DNA from 3 places in the Pseudarthrobacter sp. Hb11 genome. Region 3 is predicted to be linked to each of the others. Evidence: riboswitches for the same ligand, from Rfam matches in the RefSeq annotation. Region 3 holds a riboswitch; each other region holds the start of a gene.
The links. Region 3 has a riboswitch for thiamine pyrophosphate ahead of thiC (phosphomethylpyrimidine synthase ThiC). Riboswitches for the same ligand answer to the same signal wherever they lie in the genome.
Positions count from the first base shown of each region.

Region 1: another riboswitch for thiamine pyrophosphate. It lies ahead of thiD (bifunctional hydroxymethylpyrimidine kinase/phosphomethylpyrimidine kinase); the one in region 3 lies ahead of thiC (phosphomethylpyrimidine synthase ThiC).
Region 2: another riboswitch for thiamine pyrophosphate. It lies ahead of AC50X7_RS04935 (FAD-dependent oxidoreductase); the one in region 3 lies ahead of thiC (phosphomethylpyrimidine synthase ThiC).

Region 1 covers NZ_JBWZCM010000001.1:60,513-67,050, reverse strand. Annotated here, with positions in the region: gene proB (glutamate 5-kinase) at 1-427, opposite strand, end outside; gene obgE (GTPase ObgE) at 417-2,006, opposite strand; gene rpmA (50S ribosomal protein L27) at 2,123-2,386, opposite strand; gene rplU (50S ribosomal protein L21) at 2,446-2,754, opposite strand; gene thiD (bifunctional hydroxymethylpyrimidine kinase/phosphomethylpyrimidine kinase) at 3,017-4,540, opposite strand; TPP riboswitch at 4,548-4,645, opposite strand; gene AC50X7_RS00305 (Rne/Rng family ribonuclease) at 4,813-6,538, opposite strand, start outside.
Region 2 covers NZ_JBWZCM010000002.1:262,661-269,198, forward strand. Annotated here, with positions in the region: gene AC50X7_RS04935 (FAD-dependent oxidoreductase) at 1-912, opposite strand, end outside; TPP riboswitch at 905-1,023, opposite strand; gene thiE (thiamine phosphate synthase) at 1,051-1,785, shown strand; gene AC50X7_RS04945 (RNB domain-containing ribonuclease) at 1,900-3,402, shown strand; gene AC50X7_RS04950 (DEAD/DEAH box helicase) at 3,703-5,418, shown strand; gene AC50X7_RS04955 (DNA-methyltransferase) at 5,427-6,299, shown strand; gene AC50X7_RS04960 (PHP domain-containing protein) at 6,365-6,538, opposite strand, start outside.
Region 3 covers NZ_JBWZCM010000016.1:17,911-24,448, forward strand. Annotated here, with positions in the region: gene AC50X7_RS16905 (hypothetical protein) at 1-273, opposite strand, end outside; gene AC50X7_RS16910 (VOC family protein) at 407-1,282, opposite strand; gene AC50X7_RS16915 (amidohydrolase family protein) at 1,392-2,474, opposite strand; TPP riboswitch at 2,552-2,659, shown strand; gene thiC (phosphomethylpyrimidine synthase ThiC) at 2,703-4,490, shown strand; gene AC50X7_RS16925 (alpha/beta fold hydrolase) at 4,487-5,221, opposite strand; gene ffh (signal recognition particle protein) at 5,336-6,538, opposite strand, start outside.

The DNA of each region.
Region 1 (6,538 bases), on a different contig from region 3:
GCCGGTCCAGGGCGCGGAATGCATTGGTGTGCTGGCTCCGCCGCATCAGGTCATCAGCGGTGAGCAGGACCTGGCTCACGGTTACCCCGTGCGCGCCAAAGGCCTGGGTGTAGCGGGCCATCAGCAGGCCCTGCCCAACGCTCGCGGCAGCCTGCTGGGTGGCCAGGTCGCGCGGACGTTTAGCGAGGCCCAGTGGGGCGAGGCCGGCGGCGATAGCGCCGGAGGACACGAGGATGATCTCGGTTCCCGTATTCCGCTTGGCGGCCAGCGCGTCTGCCAGAGCCGTCAGTGACTCTTCCGAAATGCCGCCCTTGATGCTGGTCAGCGACGACGAACCCACTTTGACCACAACGCGGCCGGCGTTGGCGAGGACGCTCCTGTCCACGGACCGGGTAAGCGGTTCCGCAGCTGCAGGCCTAGAATTCATCGCCTGCGTCCAGCCCACTCTCCTTGAGGGGCTTGGCGACCCTGCGACTGCTGACGGACTCGGTCCAGATGCCGGCCTTGCGTTCTGCTTCCAGCTCCGCACGGGCGGCCGCCCTGGCGTCCTTGCGTTCCTGCTGCTCTTCGCGCTTCTGGCCGCGGGTGGGACGGTCACCGATATCGGCGAAGCGGATGTCCGTGCCACGCGGCGAGGCAAGGAGTTCCGCGCCGGCCATCATGGTGGGCTCCCAGTCGAAGACGACGCCGTCTTCCCCGCCGATGACCACGGTGTCGCCAGGCTTGGCGCCCTGCTTGAACAGCTCCGTCTCAACGCCCAGCTTGGCGAGGCGGTCAGCCAGGTAGCCGATGGCTTCCTCGTTGGTAAAGTCCGTCTGCTTGACCCAGCGCTCCGGCTTCTCGCCAAGGACGCGGAACAGCGGCTCGAGGCCTTTCTCCTCGCGGCGGATCTTGAAGCCGGATTCGTTGACCGCCCGGGGCCGCAGCACGGCCGGCTGGACCTTGGGCGGCGCGGCGGCCACAGCATCGCGGGCGGCCTTGACGATGCCCGCCATGGCGAAGCCGAGCTGACGCAGGCCCTCGTGGCTGGTAGCGGACACCTCGAACACCTGGTAGCCGCGGGATTCAAGTTCCGGGCGCACGAACTCGGCCATGTCCTTGCCGTCGGGCAGGTCCACCTTGTTCAACGCGACCAGGCGGGGGCGGTGGTTGAGCGGAACAACTTCGCCGTCCTGCCCCGCATAGCTCATGTCCACGGCGTACTTTTCCAGCTCCGCCTCGATGATGGCGAGGTCGGCGAGGGGGTCGCGGTCCGATTCGAGGGTGCCGCAGTCCAGGACGTGCACCAGCGCGGCGCAGCGCTCCACGTGGCGCAGGAAGTGGTGGCCCAGGCCCCTGCCCTCGCTGGCGCCTTCGATGAGGCCGGGAACGTCGGCGATGGTGAAGCGGACGTCACCGGCCTGGACCACGCCAAGGTTGGGAACAAGGGTGGTGAAGGGGTAGTCGGCGATCTTGGGCCTGGCCGCGGACATGGCCGCGATGAGGCTGGACTTGCCGGCGGACGGAAAGCCCACCAGGGCGATGTCGGCGATCGACTTGAGTTCCAGCACGATGTCGCTGGATTCGCCCTCGATGCCGAGCAGTGCGAACCCGGGAGCCTTGCGTTTCTGCGACGACAGCGCGGCGTTGCCGAGGCCGCCGATGCCGCCTGCTGCGGCCACGTACTCGGCGCCTTCGCCGACGAGGTCCGCGAGGACGGTGCCGTCCTTGGATTTGACCACTGTGCCGTCCGGAACGGGGAGGATGAGCGTTTCGCCGTTCTTGCCTCCGCGCCAGTCGCCCATGCCCGGGCCGCCGTTGGTGGCGTGGCGGTGGGGAGCGTGGTGGTAGTCAAGGAGGGTGGTGGTCTGGTGGTCCACGCGAAGGATCACGTCGCCGCCGTTGCCGCCGTTGCCGCCATCGGGACCGCCAAGCGGCTTGAACTTCTCGCGGTGGACGGAAACGCATCCGTGGCCGCCGGTACCGCCGGATACGTGCAGTACTACCCGGTCTACAAAGCTGGCCACGTGGATCTCCTCAGTGCTGTTTCCTGGACGCCGTGGGGCGCCAAGACGATTGTAATGCGGTTAAAAGAACAGTGGAGCGGACCATCTGGCCCGCTCCACCGCTTCAGAACTATTTGTTACTCTGCAGCTGCAGCAGCAACGATGTTGACGACGCGACGACCGCGGCGGGTTCCGAATTCAACGGCTCCCGGGGTCAGTGCGAACAGGGTGTCGTCGCCGCCACGGCCAACGCCGGCGCCCGGGTGGAAGTGGGTGCCGCGCTGGCGGACGATGATCTCGCCTGCGGAAACAACCTGGCCGCCGAAGCGCTTTACGCCGAGGTACTGAGCGTTGGAATCACGACCGTTGCGAGTGGAGCTCGCGCCCTTTTTATGTGCCATTTGAAATGCCTGCCTCTAAATTCTGGGGATCTGCTGAAAAACCTGAACAGTAACGAAGGTTACTGGATACCAGTGATCTTGACCTTGGTCAGTTCCTGGCGGTGACCCTGGCGCTTCTTGTAACCGGTCTTGTTCTTGAACTTCTGGATCACAATCTTCGGACCACGGAGGTCGTTCAGGATCTCAGCCGTAACAGTTACCTTGGCCAGGTCAGCAGCGGCGGTGGTGATCTTGTCACCATCAACCAGGAGCAGCGCGGGCAGCTGAATGGTGCTGCCAGCTCCACCGGCGACGCGGTTCAGGGTAACGAAGTCTCCAACGGAAACCTTCTCTTGGCGGCCGCCTGCGCGGACAATCGCGTACACCACTTGGGAACTCACTTCTCTCGACGTTTATTACTAAATTTGCGTGCGGAACCGGCCATGAAAGCCTGGTTTCTCGCTGTGCCTCAACGCCGTGGGGTCATAACCCAAGTGTTGGCGTAAGCACCGAAGATCCAGAATACGCTAATTTTGTCTCCGGCCGCAAATGAGGCTGGTCCCGGCCGGTTGTCTGCGATAGGTACCACAGTTCAACTCCGGCGTCCGCACCATGCCCCACCATAGTACCGGCCAACCCGCCCGCGAGTGGTCAGGAGTGGAGGCGCGGCGCGTCGAAGAAGTCCACCTCCAGCCGGCAGGACTGCTTGAAGGCCGTGACCATGGCCGCCCGGTCCGCGGCGGAGGCCTTGCGCCCCGCTTCATCCACTATTGCTACGGCCCTTCGGGTGGCAGCTGCGAAGTCTTCGTCGGCGTAGGTGCGCAGCCAGTTGGCATAGGGGTGCGCCGGAGCTTCGCCGGCGGCAACGAACTGGGCGTGCAGCGTTGCCCCCACCTCCGCGTAGAGCCAGAAGCAGGGCAGGACGGCCGCCGCCAGAACCGCGTAGCTGCCCGACGCCGATGCCGCGGTCAGGTGGTCCACGTAGGACTTGGTCACCGGGCCCAGTCGGGGCTGGACCTTCCGCGTGGCCAACCACGAGCGGTGGAGCTCCGACTCGACCTCGAGGCACTGCCCTGCTGAGGCCGCCCAGAAGAGCTGTTCTGCCTCGGTGGGTGCAAGCGCACTCGCCCTGGCCAGTACGCGCGAATAGCCGTTGAGGTAGATGGCGTCCTGTGCAAGGTAATACGCAAACTTATGCTCCTCCAGCCTGCCTGAAGCCAGGTTGCGGATGAAGTCCAAGGCATGGATGTCATCCAGGTATTGCTGCGCCTCGCCCCGGAGTTGTGCCGCGAAGCTCCCTTCGGAAGGCTGCGGCCGGAGGTGATGGAAGTGGTGCACGGGCCCGCTGCCCGTTCCCACCTCCAGCGCTTCGGATGCCTCAAGAGCGCCGGCGAGCCAGGGCTTGACCTCCCGGAGGGACGCTTCCCAGTTCCCCAGCCGCGCTTGTGCGGTTGCCATTGCGGACGAGAGCGAACAGCCGGTGCCGTGGCTGTTGCGGGTTTCCAGCCGCTCCCCCAGCACCACTACCACTTCATTGGAGAGCAGGCCCGTGGTGCTGACCAGCGCATCGGGGCACTCGTTGCCCTCCAGGTGGCCGCCCTTGACCAGCACTGTTGCGCCGGTGGCAGCGGCAAGGGCGCGGCCCTGTTCCACTGCCCCGGCCCAGCTGTCCTGCAGGTCCCCGCCAACGAGCATGGCGAGCTCCGCCAGGTTGGGGGTAATGAGGTGGGCAAGTGGCAGGAGCGCGCGCAGTGCCGCTTCCGCGGACTCCTGCAGGAGCCGGTCGCCACTGGTGGCAACCATCACTGGGTCCAGGACCACGACGGCGGGACGCACCTTCCGGACCCACGCCCCCACCGCCTCGATCACCTCGGCGTTGCCCAGCATGCCGATTTTCACGGCATCTATGCCGATGTCGTCACTGATGGCATCCAGCTGCTCAGCCAGGAACGCGGCAGGGGGCACGTGAACGGACCGGACACGGTGCGTGTTCTGGGCGGTGAGGGCAGTAATGGCAGCCATCCCGTAGCCTCCGAGCGCTGCGATGCTCTTCAGGTCGGCCTGGATGCCGGCGCCGCCGGAAGGATCGGAGCCGGCGATGGAGAGGACCCGGGGTATTTCCCGGCCTGGTGTTGTTGGTGCCGCAGTGAAGGTTGCCGGGGAGGCAGTGGGCATTACAAGAGTCGCAGACAAGAGACATCCCTTCGCCGGTGCTAACCGGACAGGTTCAACGGGTGTGGATCTCAGCCGGCTCTCTGCGCGGCACCCCGTGTCGTTTCCCCAGCCTAGCTTTTTTGCCAGGCGCAGTCCGAAGGTGACACATTGCGACCGCCACCTGTTCTTCGTTCCCTGCTTTAGGCCCAGACTGCACTTCATCTACTGGAGTTAACGCAGGATGCCCGGCCGGCCACTGCAGTGGCTGACCGGGCATTCCGTACTGGTGGCTCCTAGAGCTCGGAGGCAGGCACCCCTACGCCCAGGATGATCGGCGCCTCCGCCGGCTTTGCTGCCGGTTTTTCTGTGCCTGCGCTTCCTCCACTGGAGTCAGCGGTACCGGCCGCCGCCGGGGCCTTTGCCTCGTGGGTATGGCCTGTGCTGGCTGCCGCCACGCTTTCATGGTGCTGCACCGTGGTTTCGTTGGCAGCTCCCTGGGCACGGCTCGCACTGCGGTTGCGCCGCGGCCGGCGCTGCCGGGACTGCTCCAGCGTGTGGTCCGTGTAGTCCTTGGCGGGTGCTGCAGCAGCGGCTGAAGCAACCGGCACCTGTGCGGGCTGGACCGGTTCCCCGCGCTCCGCCGGCTTCTCCTCCGGTTTTGCCTGCTCGGGCTGCGCTTCCGCTGCCGCCGGCTGGCCCAGGTGGGCGAAGGCTTCAGCGAGCCGGTCCAGGGTCAGAGCCGGTTTCGGCTGCTGCTCTTCAGCGTGCTCAACGAAGGGCAACACCACCTTCTCACCGCCGAAGGTGAGCACGGCAGCCGGACGCGTATCGTCATCGCGCCTTGCAGCTTCCACTGCAGGGGCGGGCTGCTCCGCAGCCGCCTGCCTGGCTGCCGCCACTTCGTCGTCGTGCAGGTGGGCTGCATGTGCTGCGGCGGCGATGTTGGCTAGGGCCAACCGGGTAGCCTCCGCCTTGGCGTGCCGCTCAGCGTCCGTGGGGTCGGGCTGGACCGTGTGGACGTGCACGGCAACAGCCGGGGCAATGTCCGGCTGCTGGCCGCCGCGGCCCCGCCGCCGTTTGCGGTCCGGACGTACACCGGGCTGGCTGCTGTCGATGCGCGGGGCGTCGTTGCGGTGGCTTTCGCTGCGGGCTTCGGGACGGCTGTCTGACCGCTGGACGTGGTGCTCAGCCGCCACGATGTTGGCCCGCCGGTGCTCCACGGGGTCGTCGTGGGTGACAATGCCGCGGCCGGCGCACGTTTCGCACTGCTCGCCGAATACTTCCAGCAGCCCGGTGCCCATCCTCTTGCGCGTCATCTGCACCAGGCCGAGGGACGTCACTTCGGCAACCTGGTGTTTGGTGCGGTCGCGTCCCAGGCACTCCACCATGCGGCGGAGAACGAGGTCACGGTTGGATTCGAGGACCATGTCGATGAAGTCGATGACGATGATGCCGCCGATATCGCGGAGGCGGAGCTGGCGGACCACTTCTTCCGCAGCTTCAAGGTTGTTTTTGGTCACCGTCTCTTCGAGGTTGCCGCCGCTGCCGGTGAACTTGCCGGTGTTGACGTCCACCACGGTCATGGCTTCGGTGCGGTCGATCACCAGCGAACCGCCGGATGGCAGGAATACCTTCCGCTCCAGGGCCTTGTGGATCTGCTCGTCGATACGCCAGGCAGCAAAGATGTCCTGGTCCTTGGTCCACTTCTCGAGGCGGCCCACCAGGTCCGGCGCCACATAGGTAACGTACGCCTCGATGGTGTCCCAGGCTTCCTCACCCGAGACGATCAGCTTGGAGAAGTCCTCGTTGAAGACGTCACGGACCACCTTGATGGTGAGGTCCGGTTCGCCGTAAAGCAGTTCCGGGGCGAGGATCTTGGTGGACTTCGACTGGCTCTCGATGCCTTCCCACTGGGCGCGCAGCCGGTTGATGTCGTGCGTCAGCTCTTCCTCGGAAGCGCCTTCGGCGGCGGTGCGGACGATGACGCCGGCCTGCTCGGGCAGGCGGTCCTTGAGGATG
Region 2 (6,538 bases), on a different contig from region 3:
GCGGGGCACGATGTAGACCGGAACGCCGTGCACCAGCCCGCGGACGGTGGACGTCACCAGCGGCTGCAAATGGCCGGGAACTGCGAGGCGCAGGATGTCCCCGTGGACGGGCCGGAGCGGCAGGTGCAAGTCTTTGGGCAGTGCTTCCAGGGCTGCCGCATGCAGCCCGTTCGCCACGACCGTTTCGGCGGCCAGCACCGTTCCGCCGCCTGCGAGGCGTACGCCGGCAACGGCTCCGTCGTGCCACAACAGACCGGCAGCCCGGGCCAGGACCGCGTGATCGTCGACGGCGCCCGCTGCTGCAGTGCCGGGCCCGGCGGCTCCGTTCCCGTTCCCGACCCCGTCCCCGTCACCGTCGCCGGTCAAGGCAGCCTGCAGGCAGGCCACCAGCAGCCGCGGATCCACCTGGTGGTCTGCGGGGGTGTCCAGCGCGCAGGCAATCCCGGGACTGAGAAGTGGCTCGCGCTGCCGGGCAGTCCGGACGGTCAGCGGTTCAACGGAAAGGCCGTTCGCCTGCTGGACGGCGCGCAGGTCCATCAGTGCCCTGCGGTCGGCGGCGTCCGCACCCACGGCGAGGGTCGGCGTCGTGATGTATCCCGGATCTGCCCCCGATGCTGCTGCGAGGCGGGCGGCGAAGGCGGGCCAGCGGGCCGAGGCGTCCAGCATGAATTCCAGGAGATCCTCTTCCTGATAGTGCAGCTCGCTCACCGGAGCCAGCATTCCGGCGGCAGCCCAGCTGGCCCCCGTACCCGGTGCGTCGTCGATGACCACCACTGTCCGGCCGGAGCGCTTCGCCTCCCAGGCGATGCTGTGGCCGATGACTCCGCCGCCGATGACTGCCACGTCGGCCTGGAAAATTCCGTCCACGCGCCTGGGCGGGCTGTCTACAGGGCAGTTGGATGGTACGCGCATGTGTCTCCTTCCCTACGCCGGCATTAACCGGATCAGGTCAAGCGGTCGGCTCTGACGCCCTCTCAGCCCGGCGCTTTGTGACAGCTGCCGCGGGCTCCCGCAGTACGAGGCAAGTGTAGAGGAACTAGTCTTTTCCCCATGAATGTGACCCATACCCCCGCCGCCGGCACCGATGTCCTCAGCAATGCCAAGGTCAGCAACGGCCTCCACGCCGCCCGCCTCTACCTCTGCACGGATTCCCGCACGGACCGCGGCGACTTTGACCAGTTCGTCGATGCAGCATTTGCCGGCGGGGTGGACATCATCCAGCTTCGGGACAAGTCCATCGAGGCAGCCGAGGAGCTGGAGCTCCTGGCAGTCCTCAAGGAGGCGGCAGAACGGCACGGCCGGCTCTGGGCGGTCAACGACAGGGCGGACATCGCTGTTCTGTCCGGCTCGCCGGTATTCCACATCGGCCAAAAAGACCTGCCGCTGGGCGCTGCGCGGACCTTGCTCAACGGCAACGCGGCCATTGGCCTTTCCAGCCACAGCCCTGTTCAGGTGGACGCCGCCCTCGCTGCGGCCGCGGCCCCCGCTGGGCTGGACTACTTCTGCGTCGGCCCGGTCTGGGCAACCCCCACCAAGCCCGGGCGGGCCGCCGTCGGGCTCGAGCTGGTGCGATATGCCGCCGAAGTTGCGCGTTCAGGGCAGGATGGGCAGCCCGACGGCGGTGTTCCCTGGTTTGCGATAGGCGGCATCGACCAAATCAACGTGGAGCAGGTGGTGGAAGCGGGCGCCCGCCGGATTGTGGTGGTCCGCGCCATTACGGAGGCCAGCGATCCGGCAGCCGCCGCAGCGTCGCTGCTCGCCGCCCTAAACGCCCCCAACTCCTGACACCCGCTACCTGCCACCTGCCACCTCCGAAGGCGCGGTACGCGGTAGGGCCACCAACGGCACTCCGGGCCCGGTGCCTGCACTATGGCGTGAATTCGGGCTAGGCTGATTTTCGTGTCACACCATCGGCTGGGTCCCAACGTCCACGAGCACACCAACGCGCTCGAGGAAGCTCTGGGCGCCCTGCGGACCGAGCTTGAGCTGCCGGGCTCCTACCCTGAGGACGCGGTGGCTGACGCGAAAGCGGCAGTTGAGTCCCTGCAGCTCCCTGACGAGGACCTCACCGGCGTCGACTTCATCACCATCGATCCGGCGTCGTCCACGGACCTGGACCAGGCGCTGTTTATTGAAGCCGACGGCGATGGCTACCACGTGCTGTACGCGATCGCGGATGTCCCCGCCTTTGTGAACCCCGGCGGGCCCCTGGACGCAGAAACGCGACGCCGGGGCCAGACCTTCTACGCCCCCGACGGGCGGATCCCGCTGCATCCGGAAGTGATCAGCGAACAGGCCGGCAGCCTCCTCCCCGGCCAGGACTGTTCTGCCTTCGTCTGGGACTTCCGCCTGGACAGCGCCGCCGAGGTGAACTCGGTGACCGTGAAACGGGCCAGGATGCGCAGCCGCGCGAAGCTCAGCTATAAAGAGGTGCAGGCCGAACTCGATGCCGGCTCCGCCTCGCCGGTACTGCAGCTCCTCAAAGAGGTGGGACTCAAGCGCGTTGAGCTGGAACGGGTCCGCGGCGGCGCGAGCCTGAACATGCCGGAACAGGAGATTGTCCAGCTTCCCGACGGCGGCTACCGGATTGCCGCTGCTCCCCAGCTTCCGGTAGAGGACTGGAACGCCCAGATATCCCTCATGACAGGGATGGCGGCGGCTCAGCTCATGCTGGCTGGGAAGGTGGGCATCCTGCGCACCATGCCGGCCCCGGATGAGCGCTCCCTGAACCACTTCCGGCTGCAGACCGAGGTTCTTGGCAAACCCTGGGATGGCGAAGTCAGTTACGGCGAATACTTGCGCAGCCTGGACCCCACCGAACCCCGCCAGCTGGCCATTATGCACTCAGCCGGCATGCTGTTCCGGGGCGCCGCCTACACCGCCTTTGACGGCTCCCTGCCGGAGGACGCTGACCAGTCGGCCATCGGTGCCGCCTACGCCCACACCACCGCGCCGCTGCGCCGCCTGGTGGACCGCTTTGTGCTGGTGATCTGCGAGGCTTTGAGCAACGGCGGCCATGTGCCGGGGTGGGCGCGGGATGCCCTTCCAACCCTGCCCGAGATTATGGCCGGCTCCGACCAGCTCGCGTCTCGGATGGAGCGCATGGCTTTGGATACCGTGGAGGCGGCCCTACTGGTCAACCACATTGGGCAGGAATTCGAGGCGATCGTGATCTCCGGGTCCAAACCGCAAAAAGAGAACGGTAAAAACGGGAACGGCAACGGCAGGAACGGGAACGGGAAGAACGGCAACGGCAACGGCGGTTCGGGCATTATCCAGATCGCGGACCCCGCCGTGACCGCCCGTTGCGCCGGTGAACTGGAGTCCGGAACCAAGGTCCGGGTCCGCCTGGTCTCCTCGGATATCGCAACGAGGGTAGTCCACTTCGAGCTCGTGGAGTAGCGGCGCAACAAGCCGTGTCATGTGCCCACCGGGCCGCAAAGCCGGGAATTGGGCTGTCTGCGGCTAGACTGAAGAAGTAGAAATGGATGCCCGGTCGTTGATTTCCTTGATTTGAAACCAACAAGCCCGCCCCTACGCGATCTTGAGATACACCCGCTGGTCACCAGTGCCAGCATTTAGATAGCCCGCGATCGGCTTCCACTGGAATTGCGTGTGCGCCCGAGCGTGCTCCGGAACAGCCTTGCGGCCGGCCCGTTGAGCAGGCAGCGCCATTGCCCAAATGAATAAGGAAACTCCACCGTGAGTGAATTGCATACCCACCAGCTCCTGACCGACGAGTCCGGCACCGAAGTCCTCGAGCCCGAAGAAACCATCATCTCGGACGAGAAGCCGCACGAAATCGAGGAGAAATCCTTCGCCGACTACAACGTCCGGGCCGATATCGTGGAATCCCTGGCCGACGCCGGGATCACCCACCCCTTCCCCATCCAGGCAATGACTTTGCCGGTTGCCCTGTCCGGCCACGACATCATTGGCCAGGCCAAGACCGGCACCGGCAAGACCCTTGGCTTCGGCATCCCCGCCCTCCAGCGGGTAGTAGGCCAGGACGACCCCGGCTACGAGAAGCTGGCCGTTCCCGGCGCCCCGCAGGCCCTGGTCATCGTGCCCACCCGCGAACTCGCCGTCCAGGTGGCCAATGACCTGCAGACGGCATCCCGCAAACGGAACGCCCGCATCGCCACCATTTACGGCGGCCGTGCCTACGAGCCCCAGGTGGAGGCACTGACGAAGGGCGTGGAGATCGTGGTGGGAACACCCGGCCGCCTCATCGACCTCTACAAGCAGAAGCACCTGAGCCTCAAGAACGTCAAAATGGTCATCCTGGACGAGGCCGACGAAATGCTCGACCTCGGCTTCCTGCCCGACGTCGAAACCCTCATCGCCGGCACCCCCGCCGTCCGCCAGACCCTGCTGTTCTCCGCCACCATGCCCGGCCCGGTCATCGCCATGGCCCGCCGCTACATGACGCAGCCCACGCACATCCGCGCGGCAGATCCTGATGACGAGGGCCTCACCAAGCGCGACATCCGCCAACTCATCTACCGTGCGCACAGCATGGACAAGATTGAAGTTGTGGCCCGCATCCTCCAGGCGCGTGGCCGCGGCCGCACCATCATCTTCACCAAAACCAAGCGCACCGCCGCCAAGGTGGCGGAGGAGCTCGTGGACCGCGGTTTCGCCGCCGCCGCCATCCACGGTGACCTTGGCCAGGGCGCCCGCGAACAGGCCCTCCGCGCATTCCGCAACAACAAGGTGGACGTCCTGGTGGCCACCGACGTCGCCGCACGCGGCATCGACGTCGATGACGTCACCCACGTGATCAACTACCAGTGCGTGGAAGACGAGAAAATCTACCTGCACCGCGTGGGCCGTACCGGCCGCGCCGGCAATAAGGGCACCGCGGTCACCTTCGTTGACTGGGACGACATGCCCCGCTGGGGCCTGATCAACAAGGCCCTGGGCCTGAGTGTTCCGGAGCCCGTGGAAACCTACTCCTCCTCGCCGCACCTTTTCGAGGAGCTGGACATCCCCGTAGGCACCAAGGGCCGCCTGCCCCGTGACAAGCGCACCCTTGCCGGCGTTGACGCCGAGGTCCTCGAAGACCTCGGTGAAACCGGCAAGAAGAACAGCCGCGGCGGCCGTGACAGCGCTCCCTCCCGGGAGCGCGACGGCCGGGACCGCACCAGCCGCGGCCGAGACAGCAGGGGCGGAAACCGCGACGGCGGCCGCACCGGCGGTGACTCCGCGGGCCGCGCCGGCGAGCGCCGTCGTCGTACTTCCGATTCAGCAGCAGCCCCCGCTGCTGCCGGCGACGCACCCGCCGCAACCTCCACCGCAACCGAGGGCGAGCAGCCTTCGCGTGCCCGCCGCTCCCGCACACGTACCCGCCGCCGCAACGGCGAGGTAGTAGCCGGCAGCGACACAGCAGTACAGCCGGGCAGCACCGAGGCCTAATACCCTTTATGACTGACACCGTCTGGGCGCCGGACGGCAGCAGCCTGGTGGTTCACGCAGACAATGCGGAGTTCCTCCCGTCGCTGCCGGACGGCGCCTTCACACTGATATACGTGGATCCGCCGTTCAATACCGGCCGGCCCCAACAGCGCCAGCAGACCACCATGGTGGCCAACGCCGGCGGCACCGGCGACCGTGTGGGTTTCAAGGGACGCTCCTACGACACCATTAAGGGCGCGCTGCACCGCTACGACGACGCCTTCAGCGACTACTGGTCCTTCCTGGAACCACGGCTCGTGGAGGCCTGGCGCCTGCTGGCCGAGGACGGCACGCTGTACCTGCACCTCGACTACCGCGAGGTCCACTATGCCAAGGTGATGCTGGACGCCATCTTCGGGCGGGAATGCTTCCTGAACGAGATCATCTGGGCCTACGACTACGGTGCCCGCGCGAAGAACCGCTGGCCCACGAAGCACGACAACATCCTCGTGTACGTGAAGAACCCGGCGAAGTACCACTTCAACAGCGCCGAGGTGGACAGGGAGCCCTACATGGCGCCCGGGCTTGTCACCCCCGCCAAGCGCGAACTGGGAAAGCTGCCCACCGACGTCTGGTGGCACACCATCGTCTCCCCCACCGGCAAGGAAAAAACCGGCTACCCCACCCAGAAGCCGGAAGGCCTGGTCCGCCGGGTGGTGGCAGCCTCAAGCCGGCCCGGCGACTGGTGCCTGGACTTCTTCGCCGGTTCCGGCACGCTGGGTGCTGTCTCGGCGAAGCTGGGCCGGAAGTTCGTGTGCGTGGACCAGAACCAGCCGGCTATCGACATCATGGCAAAGCGCCTGGGTGCGCACGCCGAGTTCACCTCTTTCCCACCCAACTAGCTCGCATTAGACGTCGTTTTGACGGCTTGAACCACATCTAATGCCAGTCAGTTGGGGAAGGCGGGCTAGGGGCGGACGACGACGGTCCCGGTCGCCATGTCCTCGATCCGGGCCAGGACCTCGGGGTCCGTCAGGTTCTCCCCGAGCAGGTTGGGCTTGCCGGTCCCGTGGTAGTCAGACGATCCGGTGATCAGCAGGTCATGCCTGGCGGCCAGCCGGCGCAGGAACCCGCGGCCTTC
Region 3 (6,538 bases):
TTCATAGGAGAGCAGGTCCGCCAGGGCACGGACCATGGCGGCCGGGACAGCCAGGAGCGAATCGCTCGAAACGTCCACCATGGTCAGCTCATAGTCGGACCCACCGGCGTGCACCGCAGTGCCGGCCAGGTCGCCGAGCTGCTCTACTTCGAAATCACTGATTCCCTGGATCCTGACAGCATCGCCGGCAGGCGCGCTTCCGCCCTGGTCCAGGATTCCGGCGCGCTTCAGCGCGCCTTCGTGGGTGGCCACAAAGATTTCGGTAAAGCCCATGGGAATTGCCCTCATTCCGTCGACGGTGCGGCCTTCAGGAAAGCGGCGCCCGCCGCCCCGGCCGTTCGGCTTCAGCCTAGTACAAAGCCCGCCCCTGCCCAGGCGCGGGGGGCCTGCGCAGGGGGCGCAAGCGTCAGCGGACCGCCACCCGGATTCTGTTGCGCCAGGGATCCTCGAACCGCAGCTCCGCGCCAGTGTGATGGGCCGGCAGCCCTGCGACCTTCAGGCGGTCCGCGAGAGCCCCGACGTCGTCTCCGGACGGCACCTCGATGAGTACCTCGCCGAGGCCGAGTGTGTCCTTGCGGGGCCCGGCGCCACGGCTGTTCCAGACATTCATGGCCATGTGGTGGTGGTAGCCGCCGGCGGAGACGAACAATGCCTGCCCGTGCCAGCCCGCAGTCTTTTCGAAGCCGAGGATCCCCACGTAGAAGTCGCGGGCAGAATGGACGTCGCCCACCTGGAGGTGGACGTGGCCAATTCCTGCCACGGATCCGTGCTGGCGCTCCAGGGATTCTTCGGTGAGGTGCTGTTCCAGGTAACGCTGCGGCGGCAGGGCCAGGCTGTCCATGACCACGTCGGTGCCGTTCCAGGACCAGTTGCTCCGCGGCCGGTCCCAGTACAGCTCGATGCCGTTGCCTTCCGGGTCGTTGAAGTAGAAGGCCTCACTGACGAGATGGTCGGCGCTGCCCGTGAACGAGCGGGGCTCGAACTGTGCCGCGGTGGCGATGGTGGCTGCGAGGTCTGCCTGGTTGTCAAAAAGCAGCGCCGTGTGGAAGAGGCCGGCCTCTCCCCTGCCCGGGAGGTTCAGCCCGGGAGCGGGCGCAAGGTGGACCAGGGGCTTCTGCAGGCGGCCGAGGTAGATTCCGCCGTCCTGCTCGGCGACAACCTCAAGCCCAAGGGCCCGCTGGTAGTAATCGGTCATAACCTTCATGTCGCCGACCTTGAGCATCACGGTGCCCATGGTGAGGTCGGCGGGAAGAAGGTCCTGGCTTGCGGTTTCTGCAGTCATGTGGGAACTCCCGGTGCTGGGGCCCTTTGGGGTGGGGGCCTATGACTATTAAAATTACTTGAAGCTTCAATTTATTCCAAGTGCCACAAAAGTCCTCCCGATGCCGGCATCAACGAAGGACGCGGCCGCCCAGCACAACGTTTGCCAGCCCGCTGACCGTTTCCGGAACCTTCCGCGGATCCTCCCTGCACAGCACGACGTCGGCGCGGGCCCCCTCCTGCAGACCCTCGGCGCCCAGCCACTCCCGGGCGCCCCAGCAGGCGGCGTCGAGGGCAGCGGCCATGGGAAGCCCTGCGTGATGGAGGGCAAGGATTTCATCGGCGATCCTGCCGTGCCGTATGACGCTGCCGGCATCGGTACCGGCGTAGATCTGCACCCCTGCCTCGTACGCCTCCAGCACCCGCTCCGCCCGGCGCTCCCACAGCGCGCGCATGTGTGCGGCGTACCGGGGAAACTTGGGCTCCGCCTGCGCTGCGATGTCCGGGAAAGTGGCGATGTTGATGAGGGTGGGAACAATGGGGATGCCCTGCTCCACGAACCGCGGGAGGTGCCGCGGCAGGAGCCCGGTGGCGTGTTCGATGCAGTCGATGCCCGCGTCCAGCATCTGGTCCAGGGTGTCTTCGGCAAAGCAATGCGCGGTGATCCGGGCCCCCTCGTCGTGCACCGCCTGGACAGCGTCCCTAACGACGGCGGCGGGAAACGACGGCGCCAGGTCACCGGCGCCGCGGTCGATCCAGTCCCCCACAAGCTTGACCCAGCCGTCGCCGTCCCGGGCCTGCTTCCGGACGGCTTCCACCAGGCCGTCCGGTTCAACTTCCTCAGCGAAACCCCGTAAGTACCGGCCGGTCCTGGCTACATGCCTGCCGGCCCGGATCAGCACCGGCGCGTCGCGGCTGTCCTGCAGGAAGCGGGTGTCAGCAGGGGAACCGGCGTCCCGGGCCAGCAATGTGCCTGCGTTCAGGTCCGTCCGGGCCTGTTCCTCCGCCGTCGCAGGATCCACGGCGCCGCCGGGTCCCAGCCCGATGTGGCAGTGGGCATCAACGAAGCCCGGAAGCACGCAGCCGTCCAGGACCCGTTCGGGAACGAGCGGCGGCCGGGTGAAGGTCAACAGCCCGTCAACGGACCACAGTCCCCGCCGCACGGTGTCCGGCCCGGTGAGCACCGGGCCGCTGAATTCGATAACTTCCGGCATTAGGCCCCTCTTCCTCGCCAGTCAGGCTAGCACCGGCAAGGTGACAAGCCCCTCCCGGACGGCTGTGGTAGCTTCGTTCCTGACCACACGGGTGCCCCTGCAGGGGCTGAGATCGGGCTGACGCAGCCTGCGACCGTTGAACCTGTCCGGGTAATGCCGGCGAAGGAAGTGAGTATTCCCTTGCGTACACCAAAAGCACAGCTGGGCCCCGCCCACATTCCGTCCGGTATGACGGCCGGCGGCCAGGACCAGCCACCTGTTACCCAGTCGCTGAAGTCCCATTCGCTGGCCTATATCCACGATGAAACCTCTGGTATCCGGGTGCCCGTCACTGAGATTTCCTTGGCGGACTCGCCAAACGGCGAGGCCAACGGCCCGTTTCGCACCTACCGGACGGCAGGCCCGGGAAGCGACCCCGTCCGTGGCCTCAACCCCTTCCGCGCCGAGTGGATAGCAGCACGTGGGGACACGGAAACCTACGGCGGCAGGGGACGGAACCTGTTCGATGACGGCCGCTCGGCTGTCCGCCGCGGTGCCGCCAGCGTGGAGTGGAAGGGCACGCCGCCGGTGCCCCGCCGCGCCGTCGAAGGCAGGACGGTGACGCAGATGCGCTATGCACGGCAGGGCACCATCACGCCCGAAATGCGTTTCGTGGCGCTGCGGGAGAACTGCGATGTGGAGCTGGTCCGCAGCGAACTGGCTGCCGGCCGCGCCATCATGCCGAACAACATCAACCATCCCGAGTCCGAACCCATGATCATCGGCAAGGCCTTCCTGGTGAAGATCAACGCCAACATCGGCAACTCGGCCGTCACCAGTTCCATCGCGGAAGAAGTGGACAAGCTGCAGTGGGCCGCGCAGTGGGGCGCTGACACCGTCATGGACCTGTCCACCGGTGAAGATATCCACACCACCAGGGAATGGATCATCCGCAACTCGCCGGTTCCGATCGGCACCGTCCCCATTTACCAGGCCCTTGAAAAGGTCAACGGCGAAGCGAACGCGCTGACCTGGGAAATATTCCGCGATACCGTCATAGAGCAGTGCGAACAAGGCGTGGACTACATGACCGTCCACGCCGGAGTCCTGCTCCGGTACGTTCCCCTGACCGCCAACCGGGTGACCGGCATCGTGTCCCGCGGCGGGTCGATCATGGCAGGCTGGTGCCTGGCGCATCACCGCGAAAACTTCCTTTACACGCACTTCGACGAGCTTTGCCAAATCTTCGCCAGGTACGACGTCGCGTTTTCGTTGGGCGACGGCCTGCGGCCCGGCGCGACGGCGGACGCCAACGACGCCGCGCAGTTCGCCGAACTGGACACCCTGGCCGAGCTGACGCAGCGCGCCTGGGAATACGACGTGCAGGTGATGGTGGAGGGCCCCGGCCACATACCGTTCCACCTGGTCCGGGAGAACGCCGAACGCCAGCAGGAGCTGTGCAAGGGGGCGCCCTTCTACACGTTGGGGCCGCTGGTTACCGACGTGGCACCGGGGTACGACCACATCACGTCTGCCATCGGCGCCACGGAGATCGCCCGCTACGGCACCGCCATGTTGTGCTACGTCACTCCCAAGGAACATCTTGGCCTGCCCAACAAGGACGACGTCAAAACAGGGGTGATCACCTACAAGATTGCGGCGCACGCAGCAGACCTCGCCAAGGGCCACCCGGGTGCGCACGAACGCGATGACGCGCTGTCCAAGGCGCGGTTCGAGTTCCGCTGGCGGGACCAGTTCGCGTTGTCCCTCGATCCGGTGACGGCCGAGGCATTCCACGACGAGACCCTTCCTGCGGAACCCGCCAAAACCGCGCACTTCTGCTCCATGTGTGGTCCAAAGTTCTGCTCGATGAGGATCAGCCAGGATATCCGGGACGAATACGGTTCAGCGGAGTCCCAGGCGGCACTTGCAAAGCTGGCGTCCGGCATGCGGGACAAGAGCCAGGAATTCCTGGCCGCCGGCGGCAAGGTCTACCTGCCTGAGCCGCGCGTCTCCGCCGGACGCCCGGGCGCCTAAGAGGCCCGGGCTGACTGGACCCGGCTCACGTCGCTGATGAACGAGCGGATAATGCGGTCCCCTTCGCGGGAGTCCTGGGGCCGGTGTCCTCCCGCCGCCGTGCGGTGCAGGGCGCCGGTTTCCCGCAGGTACCCGGCAATTTCCTCGTAAAGCGGCTCCCATCCCCCGGTCAGGACAAGGGTAGGAACGCCGGGAACAATGTGCAGCGGGGCTTCCCAGGAGGTGGCCTGGAGCCGGAGCCGCCTGGCGGAACGCTTCTCCTCCACCGTGGCCGGGTGTTGCAGGTCCGTGGCGTAGACCCTGCGGACAAACTCGCGCTGGAAATCCTGGTCACTCATCTGGTGCCGGACGTCGAACAGTGGCTGCATAAGACCGATGTGCGCGGCCGTGGCCGGCAGCTCGGCTGTCAGTGACAGGCAGGCCGGCTCCACCAGCGTCAAGGAAAAAACGAGGTCCGGACGTTCGACGGCTGCCATCATGGCTGAGATGGCTCCTTGGGCGTGCGCCACGATATGCCCTCCGGCAGCACCCCTGCCGTCGTCGGCAAGGGACCGCAACACAATGGCCGTGTCCTCCTCGAAGGAGGACTCTACGGGCTCCGCCACCGGATCGTAGCCGTGGCGGCGCAGGAACAGCGCGTCATAGGACAGTGCCATACCGTGCTGGCGCGGCCAGGCCACGGAGCCGAAGCTGCCGGCGCCGTGCACGAACACTACCCTCTGCTTGAACATGACCCAACCCTATTCCACGGCACCGACATCCCCGGGACCGCCCCAACAGACTTGCAGTTAGTGCACCGAAAAGCGCGTTTCAGAGCGTTATGTGCCAGTCAGTTGGGACAGGGGTTACTGGCCCAGGAACTTGTCGAAACCCTTGGGCAGGTTTAGCTGCGAAGGATCGAAGTCGCCTGTTTGCTGGCCGAACGCAGCTCCGGTGGGCAGCGCCTTGGCGGCATTGGCACGGCGGGCCTCAGCATCCTTGCGCTCCTGGGCGGCCTTGGCGGGGTTGCCGGACTTGGCCTTTTTCTTGGGGGCGTTCTTGGCGTTCTTCCGCGCGCCGGCGCCCGCTCCGGGCATTCCCGGCATACCAGGCATGCCCGGCATCCCGCCCTGGGCCATCTTCTTCATCATCTTCTGGGCCTGCGCGAAGCGCTCCAGGAGGCCGTTGACCTCGGAGACGTGCACGCCGGAACCGCGGGCAATGCGGGCCCGCCGGGAGCCGTTGATGATCTTGGGAGCCACACGCTCGTGCGGCGTCATGGACCGGACGATAGCCTCGACGCGGTCAATCTCGCGCTCGTCGAACTGCTCGAGCTGCTGGCGGATGTTCTGCGCGCCCGGCATCATCATGAGCATCTTTTTCATGGAGCCCATGTTGCGGATCTGCTGCATCTGCGCCAGGAAGTCGTCCAGGGTGAAGTCCTCCTGGTCGGCGAACTTCTTCGCCATCCGGGCGGCTTCATCCTTGTCCCAGGACTTCTCGGCCTGCTCAATGAGCGTGAGGACGTCACCCATGTCGAGGATACGCGAGGCCATCCGGTCCGGGTGGAAGAGCTCGAAATCGTCGAGGCCTTCACCGGTGGAAGCAAACATCACGGGCTTGCCGGTGACCGACGCAACCGAAAGCGCGGCACCGCCGCGGGCGTCGCCGTCGAGCTTGGACAGCACGATGCCGGTGAAGTTCACGCCCTCGTCGAAGGCGTGCGCAGTGTTCACGGCGTCCTGGCCGATCATGGCGTCAAGGACGAACAGGACTTCGTTGGGCACGATGGCGCGGCGGATCTGGCGCGCCTGCTCCATCATGTCGGCGTCCACGCCAAGGCGTCCGGCGGTGTCGACAATAACGACGTCGTGCAGCTTTTGCCGGGCTTCCTCAACACCGGCGCGGGCCACCGCCACCGGGTCACCGGCAGGGTGCTCAAGTTCGGATGACGTGGCTCCGGGGTGGGGCGCGAACACAGGCACCTTGGCCCGCTCACCAACCACCTGGAGCTGGGTGACGGCGTTCGGGCGCTGCAGGTCGCAGGCCACCAGCATGGGACTGTGGCC